Regions from separate parts of the Streptomyces sp. NPDC018029 genome, predicted to be linked through region 1. Evidence: predicted binding sites of a transcription regulator. Region 1 holds the regulator's gene; the other holds the start of a gene.
What was found. The regulator HrcA, encoded in region 1, represses chaperone genes, less so after heat shock. The targets are predictions, from matches to a motif close to TTNGCACTCNGNNNNNCNGAGTGCNAA.
Positions count from the first base shown of each region.

Region 2: a site for HrcA is predicted at 4,400-4,426, ahead of groES (co-chaperone GroES). Genes of this name have one in related genera too.

Region 1 is NZ_JBIRFV010000001.1:511,177-518,398, reverse strand. Features, by position in the region: gene hemW (radical SAM family heme chaperone HemW) at 1-543, shown strand, start outside; gene ACH4D5_RS02300 (DUF3097 domain-containing protein) at 560-1,378, opposite strand; gene ACH4D5_RS02295 (MBL fold metallo-hydrolase) at 1,414-2,148, opposite strand; gene hrcA (heat-inducible transcriptional repressor HrcA) at 2,304-3,320, shown strand; gene dnaJ (molecular chaperone DnaJ) at 3,321-4,460, shown strand; gene ACH4D5_RS02280 (nitronate monooxygenase) at 4,718-5,791, shown strand; gene ACH4D5_RS02275 (16S rRNA (uracil(1498)-N(3))-methyltransferase) at 5,788-6,528, shown strand; gene ACH4D5_RS02270 (hypothetical protein) at 6,652-7,222, shown strand, end outside.
Region 2 is NZ_JBIRFV010000003.1:158,156-165,377, reverse strand. Features, by position in the region: gene ACH4D5_RS09410 (LysR family transcriptional regulator) at 1-484, opposite strand, end outside; gene ACH4D5_RS09405 (MOSC domain-containing protein) at 566-1,246, shown strand; gene ACH4D5_RS09400 (SDR family NAD(P)-dependent oxidoreductase) at 1,256-2,029, shown strand; gene groL (chaperonin GroEL) at 2,203-3,831, opposite strand; gene groES (co-chaperone GroES) at 3,945-4,253, opposite strand; gene ACH4D5_RS09385 (polysaccharide deacetylase family protein) at 4,771-5,697, opposite strand; gene ACH4D5_RS09380 (methyltransferase domain-containing protein) at 5,780-7,030, shown strand; gene ACH4D5_RS09375 (RNA polymerase sigma factor) at 7,027-7,222, opposite strand, start outside.

The DNA of each region.
Region 1 (7,222 bases):
GAGGAGGGCACGCAGCTGGCCCGGCGGATCCGGCGCGGGGAGGTGCCGATGACCGACGACGACGTCCACGCGGACCGGTACCTCATCGCCGACGAGGTGCTGGGCGGCGCGGGCTTCGACTGGTACGAGGTGTCCAACTGGGCGACGTCCGAGGCCGGGCGGTGCCTGCACAACGAGCTGTACTGGCGCGGGGCCGACTGGTGGGGCGCCGGGCCGGGCGCGCACAGCCACGTGGGGGGCGTGCGGTGGTGGAACGTCAAGCATCCCGGGGCGTACGCGGGGGCACTGGCGGGCGGGGGGTCGCCCGGGGCCGGGCGTGAGGTGCTCTCCGCCGAGGACCGGCGGGTGGAGCGGATCCTGCTGGAGCTGCGGCTGCGGGAGGGATGTCCGCTGTCGCTGCTGAGGGAGGCCGGCCTGGCCGCCTCCCGGCGGGCGCTGACGGACGGGCTGCTCGAAGCCGAGCCCTATGGGGCCGGGCGGGCCGTGCTGACGCTGCGGGGCCGGTTGCTGGCCGACGCGGTGGTGCGGGACCTGGTCGACTAGGTCTCGCACCACCGCGTCACGGCAGGGTGACGAAGTCGATCAGTTCTTCGACCCGGCCCAGGAGCGGGGGCTCCAGGTCCTTGTAGGAGTGGACCGAGTTCAGGATGCGCTGCCAGGCCGCGCCGGTGTTCTCCGGCCAGCCCAGGGCTCTGCACACGCCCGTCTTCCAGTCCTGGCCGCGTGGCACGCGGGGCCAGCCGGGGATGCCGACGGAGGCGGGTTTCACCGCTTCCCATACGTCGATGTAGGGGTGGCCGACCACCAGGGCGTGGGCGCTGGTGACCTCCGCCGCGATGCGGGACTCCTTGGAGCCGGGGACCAGGTGGTCGACGAGGATGCCGAGGCGGGCGTCGGGGCCGGGGGCGAACTCGGCGACGATCCCGGGGAGGTCGTCGATGCCTTCCAGGTACTCGACCACGACGCCCTCGATGCGGAGGTCGTCGCCCCAGACGCGTTCGACGAGTTCGGCGTCGTGACGGCCCTCCACGTAGATACGTCCCGCGCGGGCGACCCGGGCCCGCGCCCCGGGGACGGCCACCGAACCGGAGGCGGTACGGGAGGGACGTACAGGAGCAGAAGCCTGCGTGGGCCGGACCAGGGTGACCGGGCGGCCGTCCAGGAGGAACCCGCGGGGCTCCATCGGGAACACGCGCTGCTTGCCGAAGCGGTCCTCCAGCGTCACCGTCGGGCCCTGCGCCGTCTTCTCGCAGCGGATCACCGCCCCGCAGAAACCGGTGCTCAGCTCCTCGACCACGAGGCCGGCGTCCGCCGCCACCTCCGGTACGGGCTTCGGCTTCTTCCAAGGGGGCGTGAGGTCGGCGGAGTACTGGCGCATTCCGGTGACGATAGGAAGAGCGGAAGGCGTTGCGGTCACGACACGCCGAAGCGGGCTGCCAGTGTGGCGCGTTGCGCGCGGACAAATGCCGCATTCACCGTGGCGCCGTGTCCGGGGACGTACAGCGCGTCCTCGCCGCCCAGGTCGAGGAGGCGGTCCAGCGCCGCAGGCCACCGCTTCGGCACCGCGTCCGGGCCCGCCTGCGGTTCGCCCGACTCCTCGACGAGGTCACCGCAGAAGACGATCTCCGGTGCGCCGTCGGTGCCGGGGACGAGGACCGCCAGGTCGTGGCCCGAGTGGCCGGGCCCGATGTTCGCGAGCAGCACCTGGAGGCCGCCCAGGTCGAGCGTCCACTCCCCGCACACCAGGTGGTGCGGGTGGACCAGCAGGTCGGCGGCCTCCGCCGCCGCGTCCGCGTCCAGGCCGTGGCGTACCGCGTCCTCGCGCAGTTCCTCGCGGCCCTTGGTGAAGACCGTCTCGATGCCCACCGCCCCGTACACCTCCACGCCCGCGAAGGCGGCCGCGCCGAGGACGTGGTCGAAGTGCGGGTGGGTCAGCGCGAGATGGGTGACCCGGCGGCCCCCGCCGAGGATTTGCCGGGCCTGTGTCCGCAGGGCCGCGCCCTCCGCGAGGCTCGACCCGGCCTCGATCATGAGGGCCGCGTCGTCCCCGACGACCAGCCCCGCCGTACAGTCCCAGCGGGGCAGGCGGCGCCGCCCCACGCGCGGTGCGAGCCGCTCCCAGCCCGCCGCTTCCCATGCCGGCGTCACGTTCATACGGTGACGCTATCCGCACGCGCGGTGTTCGGCAGCCGCTGTCTTGCCGGGGCCGTACCCGACGGCCGTACACTGACCCTTTGAAAGGCTGGCACTCGCCCGCGGTGAGTGCCAGGCGGGGCTCACAGAGACAGCTGGAGGTGTGCGCGATGCTCAGTGAACGCAGGCTCGAAGTGCTGCGCGCCATCGTCCATGACTATGTGGGGACGGAGGAGCCCGTCGGCTCGAAGGCGCTCACCGAGCGGCACCGTCTGGGGGTCTCCCCGGCCACCGTCCGCAATGACATGGCGGCGCTGGAGGAGGAAGGGTTCATCGCCCAGCCCCACACCAGCGCGGGGCGCATCCCGACGGACAAGGGGTACCGCCTCTTCGTCGACAAGCTCGCCGGCGTCAAGCCGATGACCGCGCCCGAGCGTCGCGCCATCCAGAACTTCCTCGACGGCGCCGTGGATCTCGACGACGTCGTGGGGCGTACGGTGCGGCTGCTCGCGCAGCTGACCCGGCAGGTCGCCGTCGTGCAGTACCCGTCGCTCACCAGGTCGACGGTGCGGCACGTGGAACTTCTCTCGCTGGCTCCGGCCCGGCTGATGCTCGTACTGATCACCGACACGGGACGGGTCGAGCAGCGCATGATCGACTGCCCGGCGCCGTTCGGCGAGAGTGCGCTCGCGGACCTGCGGGCCAGGCTGAACAGCAGGGTCGCGGGGCGCCGGTTCGCGGATGTGCCACAGTTGGTGCAGGACCTGCCCGAGGCCTTCGAGACCGAGGACCGCGGCACGGTCGCGACGGTCCTCTCCACCCTCCTCGAAACGCTCGTGGAGGAGACCGAAGAACGGCTGATGATCGGCGGAACCGCCAATCTCACCCGCTTCGGACATGACTTTCCCCTCACCATCCGGCCCGTTCTCGAAGCCCTTGAGGAGCAGGTCGTGCTCCTCAAGTTGCTTGGTGAGGTGCAGGATTCGGGCATGGCCGTACGGATCGGTCACGAGAACGCCCATGAGGGGCTCAGCTCCACGTCCGTGGTCTCGGTCGGCTACGGTTCGGGAAGCGAGGCAGTCGCCAAACTCGGCGTGGTCGGACCGACCCGCATGGACTATCCGGGAACGATGGGAGCAGTACGCGCAGTGGCACGTTACGTCGGACAGATCCTGGCGGAGTCGTAAGTGGCCACGGACTACTACGCCGTACTCGGCGTGCGCCGCGACGCTTCCCAGGACGAGATCAAGAAGGCCTTCCGGAGGCTGGCGCGTGAGCTTCACCCGGATGTGAATCCGGATCCGAAGACTCAGGAGCGCTTCAAGGAGATCAACGCCGCGTACGAGGTGTTGTCGGACCCGCAGAAGAAGCAGGTCTACGACCTCGGCGGCGACCCCCTGTCCCAGTCGGGCGGCGGCGGAGGCGCGGGCGGCTTCGGCGCCGGCGGCTTCGGCAACTTCTCCGACATCATGGACGCGTTCTTCGGGACGGCGTCGCAGCGCGGCCCGCGCTCGCGCACGCGTCGCGGCCAGGACGCCATGATCCGCCTGGAGATCGACCTCGAAGAGGCCGCCTTCGGGACCACCAAGGACATTCAGGTCGACACGGCTGTCGTCTGTACGACCTGCAGCGGCGAGGGTGCCGCGCCGGGGACGTCCGCCCAGACCTGTGACATGTGCCGCGGTCGCGGTGAGGTGTCGCAGGTCACGCGGTCCTTCCTCGGGCAGGTCATGACGTCGCGGCCGTGCCCGCAGTGTCAGGGCTTCGGCACCGTCGTGCCGACGCCGTGCCCCGAGTGCGCGGGCGACGGGCGGATCCGCTCGCGCCGGACCCTGACGGTCAAGATCCCGGCCGGTGTCGACAACGGCACGCGGATCCAGCTCGCGGGCGAGGGCGAGGTCGGCCCCGGCGGCGGCCCCGCCGGTGACCTCTACGTCGAGATCCACGAGCTGCCGCACGCCGTCTTCCAGCGGCGCGGCGACGATCTGCACTGCACGGTGACGATCCCGATGACCGCGGCGTCGCTCGGCACGAAGGTGCCGCTGGAGACGCTGGACGGCCTGGAGGAGATCGACATCCGGCCCGGCACGCAGTCCGGCCAGTCGGTACCGCTGCACGGGCGCGGCATCACGCACCTGCGCGGCGGCGGACGCGGCGACCTCATCGTGCACGTCGAGGTCCTCACGCCGACGAAGCTCGACCCCGAGCAGGAGCGGCTGCTGCGCGAGCTGGCGCAGCTGCGCGGGGAGGAGCGGCCCACGGGGCAGTTCCAGCCGGGGCAGCAGGGGTTGTTCTCCCGCCTCAAGGATGCGTTCAACGGGCGGTAGCGCCTTGAGCGGTGGCCTTGTCGGTCACCTGCGGGGCGGTGGGGGCTGGTCGCGCAGTTCCCCGCGCCCCTGAAGACGACCGTCCCGCGCCCCTTGAAGGGGCCCGGAACGGGCCTTCAAGGGGCGCGGGGAACTGCGCGAGCAACCCGGGACGGCCCGCAGTTGCCGACGGCGGTCGATGGGGCAGACGAGGCGGCGCACACCCGGCGCGGGGTACGCGATTCGGCACGGTCGAAGGAGCGTGGCACGATGCGTGCATGTCCTCCGCACTGACCGCTCTCTGCCGCCATCCGATCGTGCAGGCCCCCATGGCGGGCGGCGCCTCCGGGCCGCAGCTGGCCGCGGCCGTCGCCGAGGCCGGCGGGCTCGGGTTCCTCGCCGCCGGGTACAAGACGGCCGACGGGATGTACCAGGAGATCAAACAGTTGCGGGGGCTGACCTCGCAACCCTTCGGCGTCAACCTCTTCATGCCACAGCCCGACACCGCGGACCCCGCGGCCGTCGAGGTCTACCGCAGCCAGCTCGCCGGCGAGGCCACCTGGTACGAGACGGAGCTCGGCGACCCGGACAGCGGGCGTGACGACGGGTACGACGCCAAGCTCGCGATCCTCCTCGACGACCCGGTGCCGGTGGTCTCCTTCACCTTCGGGTGCCCCACCCGCGACGTCCTCGACGCGTTCGCGCGCGTCGGCACCCTGACCGTCGTCACCGTCACCACGCCGGAGGAGGCCCAGACCGCGCAGTGGGCCGGCGCCGACGCCGTGTGCGTGCAGGGCATCGAGGCGGGCGGACATCAGGGCACGCACAAGGACAACCCCGAGGCCGACGGCTCCGGGATCGGGCTGCTCTCCCTCATCACCCAGGTCCGCGAGACCGCGCAGATCCCGATCGTCGCGGCCGGCGGGCTGATGCGCGGCGCGCAGATCGCCGCGGTGCTCGCGGCGGGCGCGGACGCGGCGCAGCTCGGCACGGCGTTCCTCGTCACCCCCGAGTCGGGCGCCAACGCCCTGCACAAGCAGGCCATGACCAACCCGCTGTTCGTACGGACCGAGCTGACCCGGGCGTTCTCCGGGCGCCCCGCGCGCGGTCTCGTCAACCGCTTCATGCGCGAGCACGGTCCGTACGCCCCCGCCGCCTACCCCCAGGTCCACCACCTCACCAGCGGTCTGCGCAAGGCCGCGGCCAAGGCCGGTGACGCGCAGGCCATGGCGCTCTGGGCCGGACAGGGCCACCGGCTCGCCCGGGAGCTGCCCGCCGGGCAGCTCGTGGAGGTCCTCGCCGCCGAACTGGCCGAGGCCAGGGCCTCGTCGACGGCGGAGGGCGCCGCGTGACCGCCCCCGTCTTCGTCGTCGAGGACTTCACCGCGGGCGCCGACGGGCGGTACGTACTGGACGGCCCGGAGGGGCGGCACGCCGTCTCCGTGAAGCGGCTGCACGCCGGTGAGGACGTCGTCCTGACCGACGGCGCCGGGCGGTGGGCGCAGTGCGTGGTCCTCGACACCGAGGGCAAGGACCGGCTCGTCGTGCGGATGGACGCCGTGGCCGAGGAGCCCGAGGAGTCGCCCCGCATCACCGTCGTACAGGCGCTGCCCAAGGGCGACCGCGGCGAGCTGGCCGTGGAGACCATGACCGAGACCGGCGTCGACGCCGTCGTGCCGTGGACCGCGTCCCGCTGTATCACCCAGTGGAAGGGCGACCGCGGTCTCAAGGCCCTCGCCAAGTGGCGGGCCACCGCACGCGAGGCGGGCAAGCAGTCGCGCCGGGTCCGCTTCCCCGAGGTCGCCGACGCCGCGTCGACCAAGCAGGTCGCGGCGCTCCTCGCCGGCGCCGACCTCGCGGCCGTCCTGCACGAGGAGGGCAGCGAACCGCTGGCCACGGCGGAGCTCCCGACGGCCGGGCACATCGTGCTGGTGGTCGGCCCCGAAGGGGGCGTGTCCCCGGACGAGCTCGCGGTGTTCGCCGAGGCGGGCGCGAAGCCGTACCGCCTCGGGCGCAGCGTGCTGCGCACCTCGACCGCGGGGACCGCGGCGACGGCGCTGCTCCTTGGGCGTACGGGGCGCTGGTCCTGACCCCACCTCGCGTCAAGCGGCCGGGGTTGAGCCGTTTCCGGTCGACGTGACTCCCGGCCGCGAGGGGACAGATGGCCGCAAGGGGCCTACCGCACCGGCGTACGCGGTGGCACTCTGCCGCCCATGGGGGCATTGAGACGGTTACGCGGCCGGGTGCCGGGCAAGCGGCGTCCGACGATCCTGTACGCCGTCGGGCTGGCCGGCGCCGCCGCGCTCGGCGTCACCGCGTGCGATCCCGTGGACGGTGAGCTGAACACCTCCGCGGTCGCGCTCACCACGGACGAGATGGCCACCAAGGAGCTGGAGCGGCAGAAGGCCGACGTGGCGTGGCTCAGCTGTACCGCCAGCTTCGACGACAGGGTCACCCCGCGCGGCAGGTCGGCGTCGGCGGACGCGGTGGTCGACGTGGACTGCCAGGGCGAGACCGACGACGGCAAGGACATCGGCGTCAAGGGCAAGGTGCACTCCGTCGCCGACGGCCGCTGCGTACGCGGCGACCTCACCGCCAAGGTCGACGGCAAGCAGTGGTTCCGCGTCGACGTGCTGGGCAACTGCGGTGCGGACGACGGCAATGGCGACGGTGACGGCGGTGACGACCAGCCCTCCGACCAGCCCTCCGATCCGCCCGACTCCCACCGGCCGCCGCCCTCCCACGACCCGCCCGACCCCGCACCCACCACCACCGTCACCGTGA
Region 2 (7,222 bases), on a different contig from region 1:
GGTCGCTCCACTCCTCCGCCGCCGTCGCCCCTTCGTACCGGAACGCCAGCGCCACGTCGCAGTCGCCCTCGCGCAGCATCTCCACGGAGCGCGGCGGTTCGGCCTCCACGAGCGACACGCGCGTGCCGGGATGTGCCGCACGCAAGGCCGCGAGGGCGCAGGGGACGAGGGTCGAGCTGCCGCTCGGGAAGGAAACGAGCCGGACCCGGCCCGCGCGCAGGCCCGCGATCGCGGCGACCTCCTCCTCGGCGGCGGTGAGCCCGGCGAGGATGCCCGCCGCGTGCCGGACGAGGGCCTCGCCCGCCTGCGTCAGGCGCATCTCACGGCCCGTGCGGATCAGCAGCGGCGTGCCGGCCGAGGCTTCGAGTGCCTTCATCTGCTGGCTGACGGCGGGCTGGGTGCAGCCGAGCTCACGGGCCGCGGCCGAGAAGGAGCCGGTGGCGGCCACGGCGCGCAGCACACGGAGATGACGGGCCTCGATCATGGTTCGATCATAAGCGACGCTTGGACATGTCGCGAAATATTACGTCGCGTCTTTGAGGGTGACTCCCTTAGCCTGCCTGCCATGAAGCTTCTTTCTGTCAATGTGGGCCGCCGCAAGCCGTCCGACCACACCGCCGCGCCCTCCGGTCTCACCGGCATCGACAAGCGTCCGGTTCCCGGACCCGTGCGCGTGGCCGCGCCGGGCGCGAAGGGGGTCGGCGGCAGCGGCGTCGAGGGTGACGAGATCTCCGACCTGCGGCACCACGGAGGCGACGACCAGGCGGTGTACGCCTACGCCCGCGAGGACCTCGACGCCTGGGAGCGGACGCTCGGGCGGGCCCTGCCCGACGGCTCCTTCGGCGAGAACCTCACGACGTCCGGGGTCGACGTGAACGGCGCGAAGATCGGCGAGCGCTGGCGGATAGGTGCCGATCTGGTGCTGGAGGTGACGAGCGGCCGCATTCCCTGCCGTACGTTCCAGGGCCACCTCGGCGAGAAGGGGTGGATCAAGCGGTTCACCGAGGGGGACGCCCCCGGCGCGTATCTGCGGGTCATCGAACCGGGTGAGATCCGGGCCGGGGACCGCATCGAGATCCTGCACCGGCCGGCGCACGAGGTCACCGTCGGCCTGCAGTACCGGGCCGTCACGACGGAGAAGGCGCTGCTGCCGCAGCTGCTCGCGGCGGGCGACGCACTGCACCCGGAGACGGCCGCACGCGCGCGCAAGTACGTGGCGCAGCACGCGGTCACGGGATCTCACTAGCCTTGGGCCATGACTACGGCTCTGATTACGGGATCTACCGCCGGCATCGGCGCCGCCTTCGCGCGGCGCCTCGCGGGTGACGGGCACAACCTCGTGCTGGTGGCTCGCGACACCAAGCGGCTGCGCGAACAGGCGACCGAGCTGCACGACCGGCACGGCATCGAGGCGGAGGTGCTCACCGCCGACCTCGCGACGGACGCGGGCATCGAGGCGGTCGAGGAGCGGCTGTCGAACCGGCGGGACGCGGTCGACCTGCTGATCAACAACGCGGGGTTCGGCAACAAGGGCCGCTATCTGGAGGTGTCGCTCGAGGACGAGCTGACGATGCTCAAGGTGCACTGCGAGGCGGTGCTCCGGCTGACGTCGGCGGCGACGGCGTCGATGCGGGACCGCGGCCGCGGCGGTGTCGTGAACGTGGCGTCGGTGGCGGCGTTCGTGCCGCGCGGGACGTACGGCGCGTCCAAGGCGTGGGTCGTGCAGTTCACGCAGGGCGCGGCGAAGGACCTGGCCGGGTCCGGGGTGCGGCTGATGGCGCTCTGCCCCGGCTTCGTACGCACGGAGTTCCACCAGCGTGCCGGGATGGGTACGTCGAACATCCCCAACTGGATGTGGCTCGACGCGGACAAGCTGGTCGCGGTCGCCCTGGCCGACCTCGCCCGCGGCAAGACGCTGTCCGTCCCCGACCCGCGGTACAAGGCGCTGATGGGGGTGGTGAAGGTGACGCCGCGGAATCTGCTGGGCGGGGTCACGTCGCGGACGGGCCGCAAGTACGGGCCGCAGTAGCTTCCCGGGGAGGGGACGCCCCTTAAGGGGCGCGGGGAACTGCGCGAGGACGGACCACGGCCCGCACCCGTCCACGTGAGCGCAACCCGGCAGACGCGAAGCCGGAATGGGCTGAGGCCCGGCTCCCCGTAAGGGAAGCCGGGCCTCAGTCACCGTTCAAGCGAGCGCAGCGGTCAGTGCGAGTGGCCGTGACCGTGGCTGTGACCGGCGTCGGCCTCTTCCTCGGCCGGCTTCTCGACGACCAGGGTCTCGGTCGTGAGGAGCAGGGAGGCGATCGACGCGGCGTTCTCCAGGGCGGAGCGGGTGACCTTGACCGGGTCGATGACGCCGGCCTTGACCAGGTCGCCGTACTCACCGGTCGCGGCGTTGAAGCCGAAGCCCTTCTCGAGCTCGGCGACCTTCGAGGTGATGACGTAGCCCTCGAGGCCGGCGTTCTCGGCGATCCAGCGCAGCGGCTCGACGGCGGCGCGGCGGACGACGGCGACACCGGTGGCCTCGTCGCCCTCCTTGCCGAGGTTGCCCTCGAGGACCTTGACGGCGTGCACCAGGGCGGAGCCACCACCGGAGACGATGCCCTCCTCGACCGCGGCGCGGGTCGCGGAGATGGCGTCCTCCAGACGGTGCTTCTTCTCCTTCAGCTCCACCTCGGTGGCGGCGCCGACCTTGATGACGCACACGCCGCCGGCCAGCTTCGCGAGGCGCTCCTGGAGCTTCTCGCGGTCCCAGTCGGAGTCCGTGGCCTCGATCTCGGCCTTGATCTGGGCGACGCGGGCGTCGGCGTCGGCCTTGTTGCCGCCGCCGTCGACGATCGTGGTGTCGTCCTTGGTGATGGTGACGCGGCGGGCGGTGCCGAGCACGTCCAGGCCGACCTGGTCGAGCTTGAGGCCGACCTCCTCGGCGATGACGGTGGCACCGGTGAGGGTGGCCATGTCGCCGAGCATCGCCTTGCGGCGGTCGCCGAAGCCGGGGGCCTTCACCGCGACGGCGTTGAAGGTGCCGCGGATCTTGTTCACGACCAGGGTCGACAGGGCCTCGCCCTCGACGTCCTCGGCGATGATCAGGAGCGGCTTCGAGGAGTTGGCCTGGATGACCTTCTCGAGCAGCGGCAGGAGGTCCTGGATCGACGAGATCTTGCCCTGGTGGATCAGGATGTACGGGTCGTCGAGGACGGCCTCCATACGCTCCTGGTCGGACACCATGTACGGCGACAGGTAGCCCTTGTCGAAGGCCATGCCCTCGGTGAAGTCGAGCTCCAGGCCGAAGGTGTTGGACTCCTCGACGGTGATGACACCGTCCTTGCCGACCTTGTCCATCGCCTCGGCGATGAGCTCGCCGACCTGCGGGTCCTGGGCCGACAGACCGGCGACGGCCGCGATGTCGGCCTTGTCGTCGATCGGGCGGGCGGTGGCGAGGAGCTCCTCGGAGACGGCCGCGACGGCGGCGTCGATGCCCTTCTTCAGGGCGGCCGGGGAGGCGCCGGCGGCGACGTTGCGCAGGCCTTCCTTGACGAGGGCCTGGGCGAGCACGGTGGCGGTGGTGGTGCCGTCACCCGCGATGTCGTTGGTCTTGGTCGCCACCTCCTTCACCAGCTGGGCGCCGAGGTTCTCGTACGGGTCGTCGACCTCTACCTCGCGGGCGATGGTGACGCCGTCGTTGGTGATGGTCGGGGCGCCGAACTTCTTGTCGATGACGACGTTGCGGCCGCGGGGGCCGATCGTCACCTTGACCGTGTCGGCAAGCTTGTTGACGCCGCGCTCAAGGGCGCGACGGGCGTCCTCGTCGAACTTCAGGATCTTCGCCATGGGAGCGATTCAGCCCTCTCGAAAACTCGGTTGTAACGAACTACGCCCCTCGCCGCCCGGCAATCAGCGGGGTGACCAGGGGCGCAGCTCGGAAAGCAAATCTGCTGGGTGAACTACTTCTCGACGATCGCGAGCACGTCGCGGGCCGAGAGGACGAGGTACTCGTCACCGTTGTACTTCACCTCGGTGCCGCCGTACTTGCTGTACAGCACGACATCGCCGACCTTCACGTCGAGCGGCAGGCGCTCGCCGTTCTCGAAGCGGCCCGGGCCCACGGCGAGGACAGCACCCTCCTGGGGCTTCTCCTTCGCGGTGTCCGGAATGACCAGGCCGGAGGCCGTGGTCTGCTCGGCGTCGAGCGGCTGGACCACAATGCGGTCCTCAAGCGGCTTGATGGCAACCTTGGAGCTGGCGGTCGTCACGATCCGGTCTCCCCCTTCGGAGATCTCACGGGGTTAAGAGTCTGAGGTGTGGCGACCAGGTGGATCCGTCGTCGCGGGTGCCGGACCTGCCCGTCGCTGTTGGCACTCTCCAGTGGGGAGTGCCAGAAGCGAGACTAGGACGCGGGTTAGCACTCGGTCAAGCGGAGTGCCAATCGGCTGCGCGCCGGGCGTCAGCGGAGGGGGGTACTCGTTGCCCCTTCGGGGCAACGGGTTGCGGTCGTCCGGGGTTCCCCGTCGGCGACAGGGGGGCGCCTCGGTTCTTCGTGCTCGGCACCGTGGGCTGTGCCCACCCGTTCCGCCCAGCGGAACGCCTGCCCACAGCGGCGAGCGTCCGGTTCTCCCGTGGGCTTGCGTGAGGGGAGTTTCTCCGCTGCCTTTCTGCCCAGTCGCTCGATCGGGTCCACCGAATCCGCGCAGCCCGTGAGCAGTGCGGGCGCGAGTGCTCCGCACAGGAGGGCCGCGGCGAGGATGCGGCGGTGCGCTCGCGCCCGCGGGGTCACAGGTAGTCCTCCAGCCTGGCCACCGCGTACCCCTTGGCGGTGACGGTCTTCATGACCCGGCGGACCATGTCGGGCATGGTGCCCTTCCAGTCCTCACGCCCCCGGAAATGCGTGAGGATGATGTCGCCGGGGTGCAGGTCCTTGTCCCACTCGCGCCACTCCATGCGGTCGGCGAAGGCCTCCGACGCCCAGAGGGGCACCGCCTTGATCCCGCAGGCCTTGGCGGCGCGCAGGGTGTCCTCGTTGTAGTTGCCGTACGGCGGGCGGAAGAGCTTGGGGCGTTTGCCGTAGCGCTTCTGGATGACGTCCTGCATGCCGCAGATCTCGCGGCGCTGACCCTCGTACGAAAGTCCGGGCATGTAGGGGTGGTTGAGGGTGTGGTTGTTCAGGACGACGCCGCGGGACTGCATCTTCTTGAAGTAGGCATAGTCCTCCTTGACGAGGTAGTCGCTGAGGAACGCGGTGTACGGGATCCGCAGGTCGCTCATCATCCTCAGCAGCGCCGGGTCCTTCTCGGCACCGTCGTCGATGGTCAGGAAGACGACCTTCTTCTTGGTGGGGATGGTCGTGAAGACCGGCGGCAGGCCCTTGTGCCCCTTGACCTCGAAGCCCTTGCGGGTGGTGAGCCGCGGCTTGGTCCGGGGTGGCGCGGGTGCCGCGAGCGGGGTCTTCGCCAGGCCCCAGCGTTTGGCCGCCGCGGCCCGTGCCACCTGGACCGCTGCGAGTTTCCTGGCGTAGGCGTCGAGGGCGCGGGCGGGTGGGGCGTTGAGCGGCTGCTGGCCGTGGGCGGGTCTCACGCCGTCGGATTCGTCCCCGGAGACGCAGCCCGATGCGATCGCCGCGACGGACAGGGCGGCCACCAGGACACGCACCTGATTCTTCCGCCTTCTGGCGGATTCTTCCTTTTGTCGTACTAGTTGCATGGCGCCGGATCCTCGCAGTTCAAGGCCGTGGCGAGGGCCCGACACCGCCACCGGCCGACCACCATCCACCGACTGGCCCACAATGGGGCAGGTGAACGACCCGAACACGCCGAGCGGCCACGAGACCGACCTCGGCGACCCCCTCGCCGCCTTCGCCGCCCTGCGCACCGACGAGGGCCTTGCCCTGCTCGACGAGGTGCGGGACGTCGAGCCCGCGCAGGAGCTCGCCGCCGCCACCCGGCTGCGCCGCACGCACCCGGCGCTCCTGGTCTCCGCCGCCATCGCGCAGGCCCGGCTGCGCCGCCGAGCCGCCGCGAAGTTCGGCGCCGAGGACGCGGCCCGGATGTTCTTCACGCCGAACGGCGTCGAGCAGTCCACGCGCGCCTCCGTCGCCGCCCACCGCGCCACGAGCTTCCGGGACCTGGGCGTCCGTTCACTCGCCGACCTCTGCTGCGGCATCGGCGGCGACGCCATCGCGCTCGCGCGGGCCGGGATCTCCGTGCTCGCTGTCGACCGCGACCCCCTGACCTGCGCGGTCGCCCGCGCCAACGCCGACGCCCTCGGTCTCGCTGACCTCATCGAGGTCCGGGAGGCGGATGTCACCGAGGTGGACACCTCCGCGTACGACGCCGTCTTCGTCGACCCGGCACGGCGGGGCGGGCGCGGCCGGATCTTCGACCCCGAGGCCTACTCCCCGCCCCTGTCCTGGGCGATCGGCGCCGCGCTCGAGGCCACGCTCGCCGCGCTGAAGATCGCGCCCGGCATCCCGCACGAGGCGATCCCCGCCGAGGCCGGCGCCGAGTGGATCTCGGACGGCGGCGACGTGAAGGAGGCCGTGCTGTGGTTCGGCACGGACACCCCCGCCTCGCACCGCGCGACGCTCCTGCCCGGCGGCGCCTCCCTGTGGACCTCGCTCGCCGCGATGCTGCCGGACCCGGAGGTGCGTCCCGTCGGGCGTTACCTGTACGAGCCGGACGGCGCCGTCATCCGCGCCCACCTGGTCGCCGAGGTCGCCGCGCGGGTCGGGGGCGGGCTCATCGACGAGACCATCGCGTACGTCACCTCCGACGCCCGGCACGACACCCCGTACGCCACCGCGTACGAGATCACCGACCAGCTGCCCTTCAACGTGAAGAAGCTGAAGGCGCTGCTGCGGGAGCGCGGGGTCGGCATCCTCACCGTCAAGAAGCGCGGCTCCGCCGTCGAGCCGGAGGAGCTGCGGCGCAAGGTGAAGCCGCAGGGGAAGAACGCGGCGACCGTCTTCCTCACCCGCGTCGCGGGCGCCCCGACCATGCTGATCGGCCACCCGGTCACCCGGGGGACACAGCCCTAACAGCCGGCCGCCCGCTCCAGCAGCAGTTCGCGTTCCCGCATGTTCCTGGCCAGCGACGCCGCCCGCTCGAACTCCGCGCGGGCCTCCGCCCGCCGGCCGAGCCGCGCCAGCAGGTCACCGCGCACGCTGGGCAGCAAGTGGTAGTCGCGCAGCGCGGACTCGGCGGCGAGCGCGTCGACCAGGACCAGGCCG